4 regions of the Neobacillus sp. plas4 genome follow, and region 3 is predicted to be linked to each of the others. Evidence: predicted binding sites of a transcription regulator. Region 3 holds the regulator's gene; each other region holds the start of a gene.

Region 1 (4,680 bases), 2.6 Mb from region 3:
TTCTGCAGAGAAATGTGATGGACGCATGGGTTTTTTCATGCGTCTATCTTTTTATATTTTTGGAGGGCCATATTAAAACAGTTGAAGGGGATGAAATCTATCCTAACGGAATATTCTACTCTAATATTTCGAGAACTCTTGAGCAAATTAATTCTGGTAAGCTAGAAGTTGAACGAGAAAGAATAAATTTAGATGAGTTGTTTAAAACCCATGTTCTCGCGGTACAGGTATGAGAGACATCTGTTCATACTTTGACACAAGGACAGTTCGACCGCCAGAAGGAGGTTGAAAAGGTGAAGCCAGTTAAGAAACGTTTAACTGTCGAGGAAAAGCTTGCTCTTTCTAAAAAATTAGCTGGAAGTGTTAAATGTTTTAGCTACAAGGGTGTAGAAGACGCAATAAATATAGCAAATCGTAAGTATGATCAGGAGGAAGAAGAAGAGTGAGTGAAATTTATCTTGTTGATACTAACATCGCGTTGCTACAAAATCTCCAAACCACGCCTGGATTTATTGTGTTGGATGAATTCGATAGTGCCCTAGATGAACATCGGAAGGTAAAAGTGTTTGATTTATATGAAAGTGAACTAAAAAGAAAGCTTCTAATTCTTACTCCAAAGTCACATGAAAGCACGTATTTAGATCGATTTACTAAAGCATTTGTTGTCCAACATGATCCAACGATTCCTCAAAGTAAAGTAGTGGATATTGTTAAAACAACGGGTTAAGGTTTTGAATGAAAAAATGCTGCAGTCACATTGGCTGTAGCATTTTTCAAAAGGAATTAAGTTTCAGGAATGGCCAGGTCTATGCAATAGATATTAGCATGCTGCAAGGATTAATATTGAACACAAGCACACATCCATTACCCCTTGCTGCATTAAGTAATCTTATTGTCAGGGAAGAGATACAGTAAATACTTGGTTTCTAGTAATAGAAAACCTAGCATTAAAATAGTTAAAGCCGCACACCTGACACATTATTTTCTAATAAGTCATTTAATAGTTTAATCCACATCATCGAGCGTTTTTATCGAAGAATTTCCGACCTAAAAAGCCGTCAGAACCGTCCCTCTGGTCATGATACACTTTCTTGAATTTCCATAGAGCTGTTCATGAACATGTCTATGTCGTCTTTTTTGTTTGAAATGCCGCCTACACCAAAATTTTCAATTAGGAAGTTTGTTATGTTTGGTGATAAGAATGCTGGTAATGTTGGTCCAACGTGAATATTTTTCACACCTAAGTAAAGTAAAGATAAGAAAACGATCACTGCTTTTTGCTCATACCATGCGATATTGTAAGATATCGGTAATTCATTGACACTTTCTAATCCAAATGCCTCTTTTAGCTTCAATGCCGTCATTACTAGAGAGTAGGAATCGTTACATTGACCGGCATCAAGTACTCTTGGAATTCCATTGATATCACCTAATTCCAGCTTATTGTATCGATATTTTGCACAACCGGCTGTTAAAATGATCGTATCTTTTGGAAGCTCTTCGGCAAACTCTTTATAATACGTTCTGCTTTTATGGCGGCCATCACATCCAGCCATCACAAAGAATCGTTTAATATCACCGTTTTTCACAGCTTCTACAACTTGATCAGCTACCTGAGCCACTTGATTATGCGCAAAGCCTCCAATAATTTCCCCTTTTTCGATTTCTACTGGTGGCTGGCATTTCTTTGCATGCTCAATCATAACGGAGAAATCTTTTGTACCATCTTCATTTTTAGGAATATAGGTTACACCCGGGGCAGCAGTTGCCCCAGTTGTATACATTCTACCTTTATAAGATTCCTTTGGCGGCACGATACAGTTTGTTGTCATTAAAATCGGACCGTTAAAGCTCTCAAATTCACGTGTTTGTTCCCACCATGCATTTCCGTAGTTACCGACAAAGTGGTCATATTTTTTGAATGCTGGATAATAATTGGCTGAAAGCATTTCACTATGTGTATACACATCTACTCCCGTGCCTTCTGTTTGTTTTAATAACTCTTCCATATCCTTCAGGTCATGACCACTAATTAAAATGCCCGGATTTTTACGAACACCGATGTTTACTTTCGTCATTTCAGGATGACCATATGTTGATGTATTTGCAGTATCTAATAGTTCCATGGCATGAACGCCGTACTTTCCACATTCCATTGAAAGTTCAATTAATTGTTCCATACCAACTGCACCATCTGTGATCTTTGCTAGTACTTTTTGCATAAACGCATTTAGCTCATCATTTTCATAACTAAGTTTTGATGCATGTTTTAAATAGGCAGCCATACCTTTTAAGCCGTACGTCACTAACTCTCTTAATGAACGAATATCTTCATCTTTTGTAGCTAAAATACTAACTTCTTGAGAAGCAGATTTCATTTCAAGCTGATAATTTGTTTCACCATACCAAGTGACAAAATCGCTTTTGTTGTCTAAAGTGTACCCCGTAATTTGGATTGCCGCTTTAATTTCTTCGCGGAGCTTTAATCCTTCTCTTACAGTATTCAAAAATTCAGTTTTATCCCAATTGGCATTTGTAATCGTCATAAAAAGACCATTTACGATAAACTGATCTGTTTTCTTTTGATTAACTCCGATCTCACGAGCTATTGTATTCACAATTGCTACTCCCTTAATCGTGTAAATCAATAAATCTTGCATATTTGCTAAATCATCTTTTTTACCACATACTCCAACAACAGTACAACCTGTTCCTTTTGCGGTTTCTTGACATTGAAAACAAAACATACTCATTTATATTCCCTCCAGTAAATGATTTACGATTTCTAATTTTCCTACAACAAACAGTTTCTTTTAGTTAGTGTGAATTTTTAAATAAATATCAAAAGAAATTAACAATATAATCAAATTGTTTACATAGCTATTATAAATTCGTATATTTTGAATTTGGAGCTCATCTTAAACAGTTCACAAACACTTCAAAAAGATTTGAACAATCCGTGACGTGAAAGGATAAGTGGATAACGGTTAAATGAAAAGCTGTCATCGATCATTTCAGTGACAACATTTTTATCGGTATGTTTAACAGGCAAATTTATAGATCTTTCCACTTCGACTAAGGGAAATGCAAATATTGTAACAAATCCTGTCTTGAATCGAACTCATGCCCGATAATTTTTTGCTAAAGGTATTGAAAATTTATACAATTGATTTAGAGGTGAGAGAATGAGTTACGAAATATTACAAAAGCACATGCTAAAGGATTCATACATAGACATTTCATTTAGAAGATATTTAGCCTTTAAAGAAACCGAAACATATGCGGAAGCTTATAAACTAGATATTCTATCCCGATTAAATGAATCTTTGCGAGGGCAGGAAATCAATGATCATACTGTCGTGGATATCGTAAAGAAAATACAAAAGGAGAATCCTTCTTCTGGCAGTTTTGTTCATTGGAGTAATACTGCAGACTTGGTGAAGTATGCTGAGTCACGGCCTATGGAAGTTGCGGAGTTATTGAATCAGTTATTTTATTCGGCTATCCCCGTTGAGGAGAGGATTGAAGGGTTTAGACAACGAGGGAAGGATTTCCTTTCATCAATTTCTTTGGGAGCACCGTTGTTTGGTTATTTATTAGCAGCACTTGATTACAAAAAATATCCACTCTATAAGCAAGAGGTTTTTACGGACTTAAAAAAATCATTTGGAATTGAGTTGAAACTAGGTACAGTTGGCACCAATTATGAAACGTATTTGTATATGTGTGATATTGCCCTTAACCATCTAAGTCCAACATATCCTGATTTAACGATGCTTGATATCCAGGATTTCTTTTTCTGCAGCACACAATACCAGCAAATTATGGTTGAAAGTGCCGTTGAATACTTAAGTGGAATGGCTGTTGAATTGAGCCAATATATGCAAGAACCAGAACTAATGTTGAAAGCTATTGCAGAACTTGACCGCGAACAGCTATATGCATTGCGGGAGCAGTATCGGAACAGTGAGAAAATCAATCTGATAAAATTTATGGTTGTTGATAAAATGATTGAAACCGGTTCGGTGAGTGTCTTTGATTTGGAAGAAATGAAAGATCAAGTAAAGGTACGATATGAAACGAATATTCTACATGCATGGAATAATTTCACGATTCTTTTCCAATTGTATTATGCTGATAAGAAACAAAAAGTCCAGGAGGAGCAACGGAAAATTCATGCTGCTATTCGACAAATGGATGAGTTTAAGGAAATGGATTTTGTCGAGAATAAGGTGTTGAACGGCTTTAATTGGAATCGAAATCTTGGCAATTCCGAATGCTGGCTTGCTGTTTATGAAAAAGAGTATACGAGCCATCAAACGGCGCCACAATTCTATGTTTCCATTAACGAAAATCGAATTGAATATGGATTGTATTATGGGGATCAACATCCAAATAGTGGTCAATCGGACATTACGGTCACCTCCAATCTCGAGTCATTTTCCTATGATTATTTTGAGCAAAAAATGACAGACGTGCTGAATGAGTACAAAGTTCAATCATCTAATACAGTCTATGAAGATAAGGGATCCTATCATCAGGATATAGATATTAGTACGGAGACATGGATGGAGCTTCTGCAAGATCATGAAATTTTCACAGAAAGTGATTTCGTCTATCTGTATAAAATGTATGAACTAGGTGGTAAGGCATCCGCCACTCAATTAGCCGCAGAACTTG
Region 2 (4,680 bases), 1.3 Mb from region 3:
ACAATTCATTAAAAATACTGTTACTTTATTCACTATCTTACCATTTCTTACGGTATTTTTTAATTTAAAAATAAGTTTTCACTATATTGTCATTGTTTACTTCTTTTAGCGGGCATCACCTAAGTTAAAATAAGAGTAATAATAATCTGAAATGTGACTAACTTTGAGGTGATATATAATGATGACAAAAATAAAGCCTACTCATTCAATAGAAATAAAGGAGTTACTTAGGTTTGCTGATCGGAAAATTAATAGTGAAAGAGGGAGCTATTTATTTCAAGAAGGTATGCTTGCTGAAGAACTTTTTATAATTGTTTCTGGTAAAGTACAAATTAGTAAAATTACCTCTGACGGCCGGGAACTTTCGTTAAGAATATGCGGAGAAAATGATATTTGTGGTGAATTAACGCTCTTTACCGATAATCCTAGATATTTATTAAGTGCGAAAGTGTTAGAAGAAGGCGAAATTGTTGCGATAAAAAAAGATGTAATTGAAAGTGAAATTTTCCAGAATAGTAAGCTGGCTTTTGAATTTATGAAATGGATGAGTGATCATTTCCGAAAAACACAGACAAAATTTCGTGATCTTGTTTTAAACGGAAAGCGCGGAGCACTTATTTCAACGTTAATAAGAATGTCTAATAGCTATGGTATTCATAAAGGAAATGAAATATTAATAGATTTACCATTAACCAACCAGGAGCTTGCCAACTTTTGCGGAACTTCTCGAGAAAGTACGAACCGTATCCTTAGTGAATTGAAGAAAGATAAAATTGTTAGTGTAAAAAAGGGAAAAATATCTATTTTAGATCTTCAATATTTAAAAGACGAAATTGGCTGTGAAAATTGTCCGGCGGTATATTGCAACATCGAATAGGAGGAGGAAGCAATCAAACATGATTGCTTCCTCCTCTTATTCATTATTGAGCTTGTTTTTCTCTTAAAGCCTTTGGAATGTAAACACAGAATGGTTCGCTTTCCAGGTAATCCCCTGTCATCGCATACGCTCGTGACCTTGAACCACCGCATACATGCCGGAATTCACATACACCACATTTACCTTTATATAAATCCGGATTTCTTAATGATTTAAAAATGGGTGACTCACGATAAATATCTGCTAATGGTGTTTCACGTACATTTCCTGCTTTAACTGGTAATAGTCCGCTTGGGTAGACATCTCCAATATGGGAGATAAAAACAAACCCATTTCCATCATTAACACCTTTAGGTGCGCGGCCAAGTCCGTCAATTGAACCTGTTAAGCCTTGTTCTGTTAATGCACTTAAATAATTTATTTCCTCCGTTTTTTCTTTTGCTTCGCGCATTTTTTGCTGAATAACAACACGGCGGTAATGCTGGGCAGCAGTAGTTTTAATGTCGAAAGGAACCCGCTTGCTGAGGTCATACAGCCATCTAAATACTTTCTCATGCTCAACAGGTGATATCATATCTGATTCTTGACCTCTCCCCGTCGGAACAAGGAAAAACACACTCCACAAAACGCAGCCCAGTTCTTCAACCATTTTTGCCATTTCATCAAGATATTCAATATTATATCTAGAAATTACCGTATTAATTTGAATGGGTATTTCAAGTTCATGCAGGTATTTTATTCTTCCCATTGTTAGGTCGAAAGAACCTGCTGTTCCACGGAAGTGATCATGAACGTCAGCTGTGGGACCATCAATACTAAATGCCCAGCGAGATAGACCTACTTCCTTTGCTTTTTCAATTGCTTCTTTTGTAACATTAGGTGTTGCACTTGGTGTCATAGAGACCCTGACGCCTTTATCTACTGCATATTTAGCAATGTCAAAAACATCTTGTCTCATTAATGGGTCTCCACCGGTAAAGACAAGCATTGGATTATTCATTTCGTATATTTGATCAATAAGGTTTTTACCTTCTTCAAAGGATAGTTCCCGTGGATCTCTTCTTAATTGAGCTTCTGCACGGCAGTGTAAACAAGCGAGTTGACATGCGCGCGTAAGTTCCCAAATTACGATAAATGGATCTTTATTAAAGTCTCGGCCAAATGCCATATATGAAACGCCTCCTAAAACGGCCATTTCAAAACCAAACAGCCTTATTACCTGTATTATATCGGGGTTTCCACTACGAATAAGTGAACTACCTCACATTCCGCTTAAATACATTTGTCCTTTTTGTGAAGACGAAATGTGGATAGGCATTTTTAGTTGAGCATAACTGGGGTTTGTTGTGGATAACTGAAATTAGTTACGCATAGGCTTTGGTTTGTTGCGGATAACTGATATTAGTTGCACATAGGCTGTGGTTTGTTGCGGATAACTGAAATTAGTTGCGCATAGGCTGGGGTTTGTTGCGGATAACAGAAATTAGTTGCACATAGGCTGAGGTTTGTTGCGGTTAACTGATATTAGTTGCGCATAGGCTGGGGTTTGTTGCGGATAACAGAAAAAAACAGCAGATGCATTCTGCTGTTTTGAGTTATTTAACGGATGCCTAATGCAATTTTCGCATAACGTGACATCATTTCCTTATTCCATGGCGGGTTAAAAACAATATTAACCTCTACATCCTTTATTTCCGGAATATCAGCTAACGCTCTTTTCACTTGGTCGACAATGGTTCCTGCAAGAGGACAGCCCATTGAGGTGAGCGTCATCGTAATCGTTACTACTCCTTCATCATCCATCTCTGCATCATACACCAATCCTAAATTGACAATATCCACGCCTAATTCTGGATCGATTACCAATTCTAATGCACCCATAATATTTTCTTTTAAATCTTCATTCATTACTCATACACTCCTCTATATTAAGTTAATAAATGTTTCTCGAGCCACGAAACCGCAGCTTGTAAACCTTCCCTGCTGACCTTATGATCCGCATTTTCATCACTTATGAAGTGAAGATTGGCTGGTGTTTCCTCATAATCATCCTTAACGGATTGATAAAACTGGTAGGTTAAATGAAAGGGAACAATTGGATCTTTTTTTCCGTGCCAAAATAATAATGGCCGATTCCCAAGCTTCTCCGGTTGAAGGCTCAAGTCAAATTGGCGAAGAAACGATAACTGCTCTTCAATCTGTTCCTTCGTGAATGAAAGTCCAATACTGAGTCTCTGCATTTGTTCTATTTGCCAATGTAGATATTCCTCATAAGCGGGCATTCCCATTAAGCTGACTGCAGCTTTAATCCATTTATATTTGGTTAATGCCCCCAATGTAACTATACCACCCATTGAAGTTCCCGCAAGTCCAATTTGCTCCTGGTCAGCTAATCCCTCATTAACATAGTATTCCTTATAATCGTTCAATTCATGGATGGTCTTAATAACAATTTCCCAAAAATGTTTGTATAGCGCGTTCTCAGATAAACCTTGTTCCCTTTCACCATGGTAAATTGCCTCTGGTAATATGACTCGAAATCCCTTTTCCGCTAATAAATAGGCATAATGAAGATTATGCTCCTTTGCACTGGTAAATCCATGGTTAAAAATGATGAACGGAAGTTTTTCTTGTTGGTCATTTTTATTTACTATATGTAGATAAGGGTTATTTTTCAGCCAACTTTTTTCAACGATAATCACTAAGGCAGGACCTCCTTTATACATAAATTCAAATTCTTATGAAGTGAATTTTTTTACAGGTATGGTATAAAATTGTTAACATAGTATCTATACAAATTTGATTTTCAACAAAATAAGAAATTCATAGTTGTAGTGTATCATTACATTCTTCAATTTTCTAAAGCTAAGCCTTATTGTATAAAAAACTATCAAAGAAGGAGTCAATATGGCGGAAAAACATTTAATTGCATTGGATTTAGATGGGACTTTATTAAAAGATGATAAAACCATTTCTACAAAAACAAAAAACGTTTTAAGTAAAGCAAGAGAAGAAGGACATGTGGTAATGATTGCAACGGGCAGACCATTTCGCTCGAGTGAACCGTATTATCGTGAGCTCCAATTAGATACTCCAATTGTAAATTTTAATGGTGCTTTTATGCATCACCCACTTGATTCAAGCTGGGGATATTATCATGATCCTTTAGATATTAAGGTCGCTAAGGACATTGTGGAAGCGTGCCGTTCTTTTCAATTTCACAACATCATTGCAGAAGTCATTGATGAAGTTTATTTTCACTATCATGACGAAAAACTTTTAGATATTTTCGGTATGGGCAATCCATTCATAACGACAGGAGATCTTCGTGACTACTTAAAAGATTCTCCAACAAGTTTGTTAATCCATACTGAAGAAGATGATCTAAAGCAAATACGCCGGCATTTATCAGACGTTCATGCTGAAGTAATTGACCATCGAAGCTGGGCGGCACCATGGCATGTCATTGAAATTATCAAAATTGGCTTAAGTAAGGCTGTTGGGTTAAAAAAAGCCTCAGATTATTTTAATATTCCTCCTGAAAGGATCATTGCTTTTGGAGATGAAGATAATGATCTAGAGATGCTTGAGTATGCTGGGCGCGGCATCGCAATGGGTAATGCCATTGACAAAGTTAAAAGTATTGCGAACGAGGTAACCCTGACGAATGAAGAAGACGGCATTGCCGTATATTTGTCAGATTTGTTAAACTTAAAGTAATAGATGGTATTTCACCAGACTTTACCTAAATGAATTCCTCTTATTAGAGCATACTATTTTTGTGAGGCACTTTCGCTGCTTCA
Region 3 (4,680 bases):
TTGATCATGTGCTAATTCCGTCGTATACTCCACTGTCCCAATTTGGCAGCCAGTGCCGATTTTTACTCGTTTACCGCGAACGATGTCAGCTTTTGTATTTTCCAGGTAAATGTCATCACCTTCGATAACTTTAGCGGTTAGAGTTCCTGTATCTTTGCTAAAAGGAAGAAAAGAACTTTTTTTCTTAACACTTATGACCCCTCCGCCAATTTCCTCCGCTGAACTTTGCCCAAAACGCAATGAAATTTTTATCTTATCGGCATTAAGAAGACCTTTGATTTCAAACCCTCCTGTTGATTCAAAGGTTTCATATTCGACGTCTCCGTTTACAGATATACTGCCTTTTATATTCGCTTCTTCTCCCGTTAAATCCTCGCCCACTTCCAGCATCCCAAGGATTTTAATTCTTTTTAAACCAGCTCGGCCGCCAACCTCCATTGATCCCATAATCAGCGTTTCATCGGACTGTAAATCCCCTTTTACCTCTGCCTCGCCGTACACTTTGATCGACCCTGTTTTAACACTTTCTAATGCCTCACTTGTTCCATACACATGAATAACGGAGCATTCGATATCATTCACAATCGTGCCTTCTCCTCGAATGCTGATTTTGTCATATTGACCGCCAGGATAACTGCCAGACCCTTTAATCGTTAAATTTTGCATTTTTGCCATTTCTCTTCCCCCCTTAAGCCTTTCGGACTTCTTTGACCACTGCTTTTTCATCCATCGAAAATTCTCCCGAATATTCTACAACACCAATAAGGCAATTCGGACCTATCGTAACGTTGTTTCCTCGGACAACAGCAGCCTTCGTATTTTCGATTTCAATCCTATCGCCTTCAATTAATTCTGTTTCTAGTTGGGTTGGAATGAACGCTTTTAATAAACAAAAAAATGGCGATTTTTGTCTAATAAGAATCGTTTGACCGCCAATCTCTTTTGCTCTGCACTCAGCAAAAATCGTGATGTCGATCAGATCAGCATTTAACAAACCGCCTATTGTAAATTGTGATTCTGCCTTAAAGGTTTCCGCTTCACAATCTTCTCCCACCGTCATTCTACCTTTTATTTTTATCTCATCACATTTGATTTTTCCGCCAACAGAAGCTTTCCCTGATACCTTTAAATTTTTTACAGCCACATGATTTTTAACCTTTGCAGTGCCATCAATCGAAAGGAATTCTCCTTCTATTGATCCGTTTATTTTCCCATTCCCGCTAATCTTTGCTGTAGCGGCTGCCACATTCCCATTTACTGTCCCTAATCCACTGCATTCAAACTGGGTACATTCTACATCAGTATTAATCGTTCCTTTACCATTTAAGGTAACACGTTCAAATTGTCCCCCATTAGATGACCCAAGCCCATTGATGATGAGGTCTCCTCGTTTTTTCGTTTCCATCGTTCATTCCCCTTTATACGAATCTCGCTTTGATTTCTTCCATACATGCATTTATTGAAATATGTGAAACCAGTTTCGTTCCTGAATCAAAATGGTATCCTTCCGTATTCATTAGCAATAGGCATTGTGTAACCCCTAATTTTCTCGTCATCACCAAGTCCGTTCTTTTTTGCTTGATTTGATCCCTGTTTTCAATCAATACCTGCAAGAGCATTTTCCCTTCATCCAAATTAATTTCTCCTGACTGCAGCAGCTTTTCTAAAATAAATACTTCCAGGATCCTTGAAAAATGAAACGAAAGATTTCCCTTTTCATTTTCCAGATAGAAATCCATTACTGGACGAGAAACAATGTTACGTCTCACTAATTCATCTGCTTCAAGTTTTATATCGCTTACATTTGGGGAAAACATATCTGCCAATTCATCTAAGGATAGATTTTCTTTCATCGTTTGAATTTTATCAATTCTCTCTAAAATCTTTTGTTTAGGAAAAAAGGTCTCCTGTCCGGTAAACGTTGATTTGCGAATAAACCAATCTTCTGGTATTAAGTCTTTTCTTTTCCATCTATATAATTGTCCATAAGAGATTCCGGTCAAGTCTAATAAATCTTTTTTTGAAATTAACTCCTCATTCATCTTTATAACCCCTTTCCAAATACAGTGTAACATAACACTGTTACGCTAGTAAAGTTCACACTCTCTATTTCTTATCGACAAAAAAAGACCTTTTCGGCTGCTGAAAAGGTCTTTACTCTTATTCTTCTGTATCATCAGTTGGATAGTGCTTTAGGAAATAGATTAGAGATTGCAGTTCAACTGCTAAGTCTATATGGTGCACGCGAATAGATGGAGGTACATTTAATCTTGCAGGTGTAAAATTTAATATCGCCTTTATATTTGAATTTACCAGGCGGTCGGTAATCATCTGCGCCACAGGTGCTGGCACTGTTAGAATGGCTACATGAATATCATCATTCTTTAAGTACTCTTCTAAATCATCCATCGGATAGATGGGAACATCCCGGATAGTTGTTCCCATCTTGTTTGGATCGACATCAAAGGCACATTCAATTCTTGTATTATTATTTTTTAAAAAGTTATAATTTAAAAATGCTGTACCGAGATTACCAACACCTATTAGAGCTACTTTTGTTAATTCATCTTGGTCCAGCGTTTTCCGGAAAAATGTTAATAAATAATTGACATTATAGCCATATCCCTTTTTCCCTAAGGCACCAAAGTAGGAAAAGTCTCTGCGAATGGTTGCCGAATCTACCTTTACTGCCTCACTTAGTTCTGCTGACGATACCCTCTGTTTACCGGAGGAATGTAGATTCTTTAAGAATCGATAATATAAGGGCAGCCGCTTTGCTGTCGCTTGTGGTATTTTCATTGTTTCATTACTCATATTCTCCCACCCCCTATAGTTAATAATTGTTACCTTACTGATTCCGTTCTATGGAAATCTCCGTTTTTCCCTCCGGTTTTTTCAACCAAATAGGTCTTTCCAATTACCATACCTTTATCCACTGCCTTACACATATCATAAACGGTTAAAGCACATGTGGAAGCAGCTGTTAACGCTTCCATTTCCACACCTGTATTTCCTTTTGTTTTGACAGAAGCTGCAATATTTAATGTAAAAGCCATATCATGTTCCTTTTTCCATGAGAAAGATATATTTACCCCCGTCAAAGGAATAGGATGGCACATCGGGATGATATCCCACGTCTTTTTTGCTGCCATTACCGCAGCAACTTGAGCTACTGCAAGAACATCGCCTTTTTTCATTTCATTATTGGTTATTTTTTCGTAAATTTCTTTACTAACAGTAATGCTGGAATGAGCAAGTGCCGTACGAGTGGTTTCTGGCTTATCGCTAATATCCACCATCTTCGCTCTTCCTTCTTCGTTAAAATGAGTAAATTCAGACATAAACAGTATCCTCCCACCAAAAATCATACTATATTTTTCACAATTTGTCTGTGAAACTTTGAACTCATGATAAAAAATTACATGATTTTATGTTTGATTATCCCCTTACTTTCCCCAACAACAAGGCAGTTTATTGCCGACAATCCCCGAATGAGGTACACTTATTAGAGTAATTGAGGTGAAAACAATGATATTATTACAGGTTAATCAATTAGCAAAATACTATGGTGCAGACCTTATTTTATCGAATATAAAACTAGAATTACAAACCCGTGATCGTGTGGCACTTGTGGGACGAAACGGTGCTGGTAAATCGACATTATTGAAAATCATTGCCGGGCATTTATCCCATGATGGCGGGGAGATTATTAAGCCAAAGGGTGTAAGTATTGGTTATTTAGCTCAGAATACCGGTTTAGAATCACATTTATCAATTTGGGATGAAATGCTGTCCGTATTTGAATCATTAAGACGTATGGAAGCCGCCATCAGGCAACTAGAGGTGCAGATGTCAGACCCTGCTGCTATCGAGAATACAAGCAGCTATGAGCGCATTCTAAAAGAATATGACGAGCTGCAAGTGAAATTCAAGGAACAAGGCGGCTATCAATATGAAGCAGATATTCGCTCCATCTTACATGGATTAAATTTTCACGATAGCTCATTAATGATTTCCAGCCTAAGCGGCGGGCAAAAGACGCGTTTAGCGTTAGGAAAACTGCTTTTATCAAAGCCTGATATTTTAATCCTGGATGAACCGACAAACCACCTTGATATTGATACGCTTACTTGGCTGGAACAATATCTTCAAGGGTATGACGGAGCCATCTTAATCGTTTCACATGACCGTTATTTCTTAGACAAAGTAGTAACGCAGGTTTATGAAATTTCGCGTAAACAAATTCAAAAATTTATCGGGAACTATAGTGCGTATCTCGATCAAAAAGCAGCCAGTTACGAACGTGATTTGAAGTTATACGAGAAACAGCAACAAGAGGTAGCCAACCTTCAAGATTTTATCCAGCGCAATCTAGCCCGTGCCTCCACGACGAAACGAGCACAAAGCCGGCGCAAAAAGCTTGAGAAAATGGATCTGATGGATCGCCCATTAGGGGATGAGAAATCTGCAACCTTCTCTTTTGAAATTGAGAAACAGACCGGAAATGATGTTCTAACAGTGGATTCCCTTGCGGTTGGTTATGATGGACAAAAGGTATCTGAGAATATTTCCATGCGGGCTTACCGTGGTGAAAGTATTGCTTTAGTAGGTCCAAACGGAGTTGGGAAGTCTACTCTTCTAAAAACCATTATCAAAAAACTCCCTGCTCTTTCCGGGAAG
Region 4 (4,680 bases), 1.5 Mb from region 3:
TTTTTCATTTGTAATATCCCCTTTGTGTTTGAACCAGTAGTCACAACACTATTTTGAATAGAATATGGACCTAGCAAGCTAGGCAGTAAAAAAAATAATAGTTATATAGTATTTAATCCACTTTGAGTATAGCTGAATTGTGACAAAATAACAACAAATATGACGGTGTTATTGACAGTTATACCTGTGTCGTGATATTTGACGTAGCTATAAAAAGATAGTAGGATAATAAGCTATGGAGAGGTGATAACCATGATACAGCCCATTATTGAATTTTGCATGAGTAATTTAGCCAGCGGTGCTCAAAAAGCACTGGAGAAGTTAGAAAAAGACCCAAACCTAGATATTATTGAATATGGATGTCTTGGTTATTGCGGAAAATGTGCTTCTACTCTTTATGCACTTGTAAATGGGGAAGTCGTAACGGGTAATACACCAGATGAGCTGGTCGATAACATTTACAAATATTTAGATGAGAATCCTTGTGTTTAATACAAAGGGGCGGATTCCGTCTCTTTATTTATATTCTTTAGACTTAATTAGTTGAGTGATGAACACACAGTGTATATACTATAAGAGAGACCTCAATAAAAGGAGGAAAATATACATGAGTAACGAAGTTGTAATTTTAACGGAAGCTGCGGCTCTTCATATAAAAGAAATGATGAAGCATAATGAAGAAGAAGGTGCCCTATTACGCGTGAGTGTTAAAGGCGGCGGCTGCAGTGGATTATCATATGGTATGGGATTTGATCATGAAGTGAAGGAAAATGATCTTCAATCCGAACAGCATGGAATTCAAATTCTCATTGATAACGAGGATGCCCCTATTTTAAAGGGTACGAAAATTGATTTTAAACAATCGTTGATGGGCGGCGGATTTACCATTGAGAATCCAAACGCCATTGCATCATGTGGTTGTGGTTCATCGTTTAGAACAGCTACGGCAACAGGAACACCTGAAGAATGCTAAAATAAAGCAAAAGGCGCCTGCTTAAGGCGCCTTCTGCTTTATTTACCGAACATAGAAGAACTATGAAGCGGCTGGATCTTAGCCTTTGGATCAATATATGCCTTAGCGTTGTTGACAGCAGTAGGTGCTTCTCCAAATCCACAGGCAATTAATTTCACTTTGCCTTCATAGGTACAAATGTCCCCAGCGGCATAAATTCCCGGTACAGCCGTTTCCATTTTGGAGTTAACGACAATCGAATTCTTCTCGATTTGTAAGCCCCATTCTTTAATTGGACCGAGTGAGGAAACAAACCCGTAGTTACAAATAACGGCGTCAACATCAATGGCTTCTCTTCCGTCCCCGTTAACCCCCGTTAGGACCACTTGTTTAATACCGCTGTCATCACCAATTAATTCAGCAGGTACAAAAGGGGTTTTCACATTTACCTTTGAGTTATGCAGGTTTTCAACACTATGTTCATGGGCTCTGAATTTATCTCGACGGTGAACAATCGTTACCTCTTTGGCGATAGGCTCTAACATTAATGCCCAGTCTACAGCTGAATCGCCGCCGCCAAAAACGACAACCTTCTGCCCAGCAAACTTGTTTAGATCATCAATAAAGTAATGAAGGTTTTTACGTTCATATTGTGCAGCGCTTTCAAGTTCCAGCCGGCGTGGTTGGAATGCTCCATTACCTGCAGTAATAATAACCGTTTTTGAATAATGAATTTCTGAATTCGTTGTTAATTTGAAAGTGCCGTCTTCCTGCTTTTCTAATTTCTCGACTGACTGTTCCAAAGCGATAGCTGGGTCAAACTTTGCCATTTGTTCCTTTAGATTATTAATCAACTCTTGTGCGCGGACTTTTGGAAATCCAGCGACATCATAAATATATTTTTCCGGGTAAAGAGCCGATAATTGACCGCCTAATTGTGGTAAGCTTTCAATTATTTTTACTGAAGCTTGTCTCATTCCACCATAAAAAGCAGTAAATAGACCGGTAGGACCGCCCCCGATAATGGTTATGTCATAAATTTTTTGTGTCTCTTGCACCCTGTATCCCCCCAACTTATGTAGTAACAGATTCCTTTCCTTATAATAGCACAAATAAATAATGTCCTACAAACTATTGGGGGAGAGGCAGAGTGGTCATTGCAGGAAAAGTGAAGGCTGTATAAAAAATAATCAAATAAACTACTTGAAAATGTGAAGAGTTTAGCATAATATGTATTGAGGATAGATGTTAATTTTTTGTGACAAAAAGAGGAAACTTTTGTGTCGCTTTACGTGAATTATATCACATACTTTTTTTCCTCTTATCAAATAAAAATGGTAATAGCAGAGGAAGCTAAGAACAAGTATTTATATTTAAAATAAAAAAGGTGGAAGTGATCACTTTGAGAAAGCCAAAAATAGTTATTGTCGGTGCGGGATATGGCGGGCTTATGACAACAGTTCGGTTGCAAAAGCTTGTGGGAGTAAATGAAGCTGATATTATTTTAATTAATAAACATGATTATCATTATGAAACAACTTGGCTGCATGAAGCATCTGCAGGTACACTGCATCATGACCGGGTTCGTTATGACATTCGTGATGTGATCGACAGAAGTAAAGTTGATTTCGTTCAGGATACAGTAGTGGAAATAAAGAAGGATGAGAAAAAGGTAATTCTAGAAAAAGGCGAAGTTGAGTATGATTACCTAGTTATTGCTCTTGGCGGTGAACCAGAAACTTTCGGAATTAAAGGTTTAAAAGAGTATGCTTTTGGGATTACAAATGTTAACTCTTCACGTCAATTACGAGAGCATATTGAATATCAATTTGCTACGTACAATATGGAAGAAGAGAAAAACGATAATCGTTTATCAATCGTTGTCGGCGGTGCTGGATTTACGGGAATTGAGTTCTTAGGTGAATTAACAAATCGTATTCCAGAGCTATGCCATGAATATGATGTTGATTTCCATAAAGTGAAATTAACATGTGTGGAGGCAGCACCAACTGTTTTACCTGGTTTTGATCCGGAACTTGTAAACTATGCTGTATCTCAATTAGAACGTAAAGGGGTAGAATTCTTAATTGGTAATGCCATTAAGGAATGTACACCTGAAGGAGTTATTGTTGCTAAGGGTGAAGAGGAACCAAGGATGATTCCTGCAGAAACGGTTGTTTGGGCAGCAGGAGTACGAGGTAATTCAATTATCGAAAAATCAGGTTTTGAAGCAATGAGAGGCCGTGTGAAAGTACAGCCTGACCTTCGCGTACCAGGATTTGATGATGTCTTTATTATTGGTGACAGCTCACTCGTCATCAATGAAGAAATAAATCGTCCGTATCCGCCGACTGCACAAATTGCTATGCAGCAGGGGGAAGTTGTTGCTCGTAACATAGCTGCATTAATCCGCAACAAATTGGATCTTGAAACGTTTACGTTTGATAATAAAGGAACTGTTTGTTCTCTTGGACATGACGATGCAATCGGTGTTGTGTTTGGTAAAAAAGTAACAGGTGCTAAAGCATCCTTTATGAAGAAAGTTGTCGACAATCGTTCGCTATTTATGATTGGCGGAGCTGGACTTGTATTGAAAAAGGGTAAGTTTAACGTTTTTTAAATATGAAATTTTGCAAAAGGGCAGAGATATCTGTCCTTTTTTTGTTATTATATTAATAAATATTTTGGAGAGGGGGGTTCTTATGAGCAGTAAAGTGAAACGAGGCAAAGTTTGGTTAGCAGTAAGTGGGTTAGTCAAATCATCTGAGGGACATTGGCTCGTGGTTAAAAAGCGGTATGGCGGACTAAAAGGGAAATGGTCTCTTCCAGCTGGTTTTGTTGAAGAGGGAGAAACAGCGGATGAAGCAGTGGTTCGGGAAGTAAAGGAGGAAACTGGGTTGGACTGTACCGTTAAGGGTTTAATTGGACTTAGAACGGGGGTCATTTCAGAGGAAATTAGTGATAATTTGCTTGTTTTTCTGTTAGAACCACTGAAAGAAGCTGGTATTAAACATCAGGAAAACGAGCTATATGAGGCAAGGTTCATGGCGCCGGAGGAACTCCTTCAAGAAAAGGATGCTTCCATTATGCTTCACTACCTTATTAATTTACAGGAAACGGTTACGATACCAAGTTATGATGGTCTAAATCCTGGAGATCATTTTAAGTACAGCGCCTATAAATTATTTTTTTAATTATTAGAAAATTTAAGCGGCACCTAGAAAATGGAAGAAAGTTTAAGGTGTATCCGTTTTCCTTTCTAATTTCGGTTGATTTTCGTCCTTTTCATTTTGTCAGTTTTTTGATATATTATCAGAAAATTTAAATAATATTTTAAGGAGATGATTTGGATGAATACGACTAGCTTTGACAATAAAACATGCGATTATTGTTTAGGCACGGGATATTTTCAATTGCTGCTTGGAGGTTCTGAAACATGTACCTGCTGTGAGGGATCAGGGGAAAAGCAGGAATCCTAAAAATGAAAGATGCTGATATTTGCTAGAAATGCTTCCTACTAGAAAATTTGGGAAGCTGCTTTTTTTGCCATTTTTTAAACTGCAAACCGTTGTGTATGGATTGACTCCTTTTTGGACATTCAGTAAACTAATAAATGATGTGTAAAGGGGGTTTTTCCATGCAAATGAGCATAGTTGTTTTAATTATATCGATCTTGTTATTCTTTGTGTTATTTTTTGGAATTGGTTTTATTCTTAATATGCTTTTAA

The links. The regulator Rex, encoded in region 3, represses fermentation and respiration genes when NADH is low (regulators of the CRP and FNR family bind a similar motif). The targets are predictions, from matches to a motif close to TTGTGAAATATTTCACAA.
Region 1: the regulator Rex is predicted to act here: its motif matches at 2,916-2,933, upstream of hcp (hydroxylamine reductase).
Region 2: the regulator Rex is predicted to act here: its motif matches at 2,127-2,144, upstream of AC2TFD_RS07805 (TIGR04053 family radical SAM/SPASM domain-containing protein).
Region 4: the regulator Rex is predicted to act here: its motif matches at 2,243-2,260, upstream of yumC (ferredoxin--NADP reductase 2).

Annotation. Positions count from the first base shown of each region.
Region 1 is NZ_CM170152.1:2,930,736-2,935,415, forward strand. It holds gene AC2TFD_RS14580 (hypothetical protein) at 294-446, shown strand; gene AC2TFD_RS14585 (hypothetical protein) at 443-727, shown strand; gene hcp (hydroxylamine reductase) at 1,077-2,747, opposite strand; gene AC2TFD_RS14595 (AAA family ATPase) at 3,186-4,680, shown strand, end outside.
Region 2 is NZ_CM170152.1:1,558,220-1,562,899, reverse strand. It holds gene AC2TFD_RS07810 (Crp/Fnr family transcriptional regulator) at 179-877, shown strand; gene AC2TFD_RS07805 (TIGR04053 family radical SAM/SPASM domain-containing protein) at 921-2,045, opposite strand; gene AC2TFD_RS07800 (metal-sulfur cluster assembly factor) at 2,477-2,785, opposite strand; gene AC2TFD_RS07795 (prolyl oligopeptidase family serine peptidase) at 2,806-3,579, opposite strand; gene AC2TFD_RS07790 (Cof-type HAD-IIB family hydrolase) at 3,785-4,597, shown strand.
Region 3 is NZ_CM170152.1:288,158-292,837, reverse strand. It holds gene AC2TFD_RS01560 (cytoplasmic protein) at 1-675, opposite strand, end outside; gene AC2TFD_RS01555 (bactofilin family protein) at 689-1,405, opposite strand; gene AC2TFD_RS01550 (YhbD family protein) at 1,419-2,042, opposite strand; gene AC2TFD_RS01545 (redox-sensing transcriptional repressor Rex) at 2,161-2,814, opposite strand; gene moaC (cyclic pyranopterin monophosphate synthase MoaC) at 2,844-3,341, opposite strand; gene AC2TFD_RS01535 (ABC-F family ATP-binding cassette domain-containing protein) at 3,529-4,680, shown strand, end outside.
Region 4 is NZ_CM170152.1:4,901,097-4,905,776, reverse strand. It holds gene AC2TFD_RS24845 (NAD(P)/FAD-dependent oxidoreductase) at 1-8, opposite strand, end outside; gene AC2TFD_RS24840 (YuzB family protein) at 253-492, shown strand; gene AC2TFD_RS24835 (HesB/IscA family protein) at 608-973, shown strand; gene yumC (ferredoxin--NADP reductase 2) at 1,012-2,010, opposite strand; gene AC2TFD_RS24825 (NAD(P)/FAD-dependent oxidoreductase) at 2,355-3,572, shown strand; gene AC2TFD_RS24820 (NUDIX hydrolase) at 3,655-4,146, shown strand; gene AC2TFD_RS24815 (YuiA family protein) at 4,303-4,431, shown strand; gene AC2TFD_RS24810 (YuiB family protein) at 4,590-4,680, shown strand, end outside.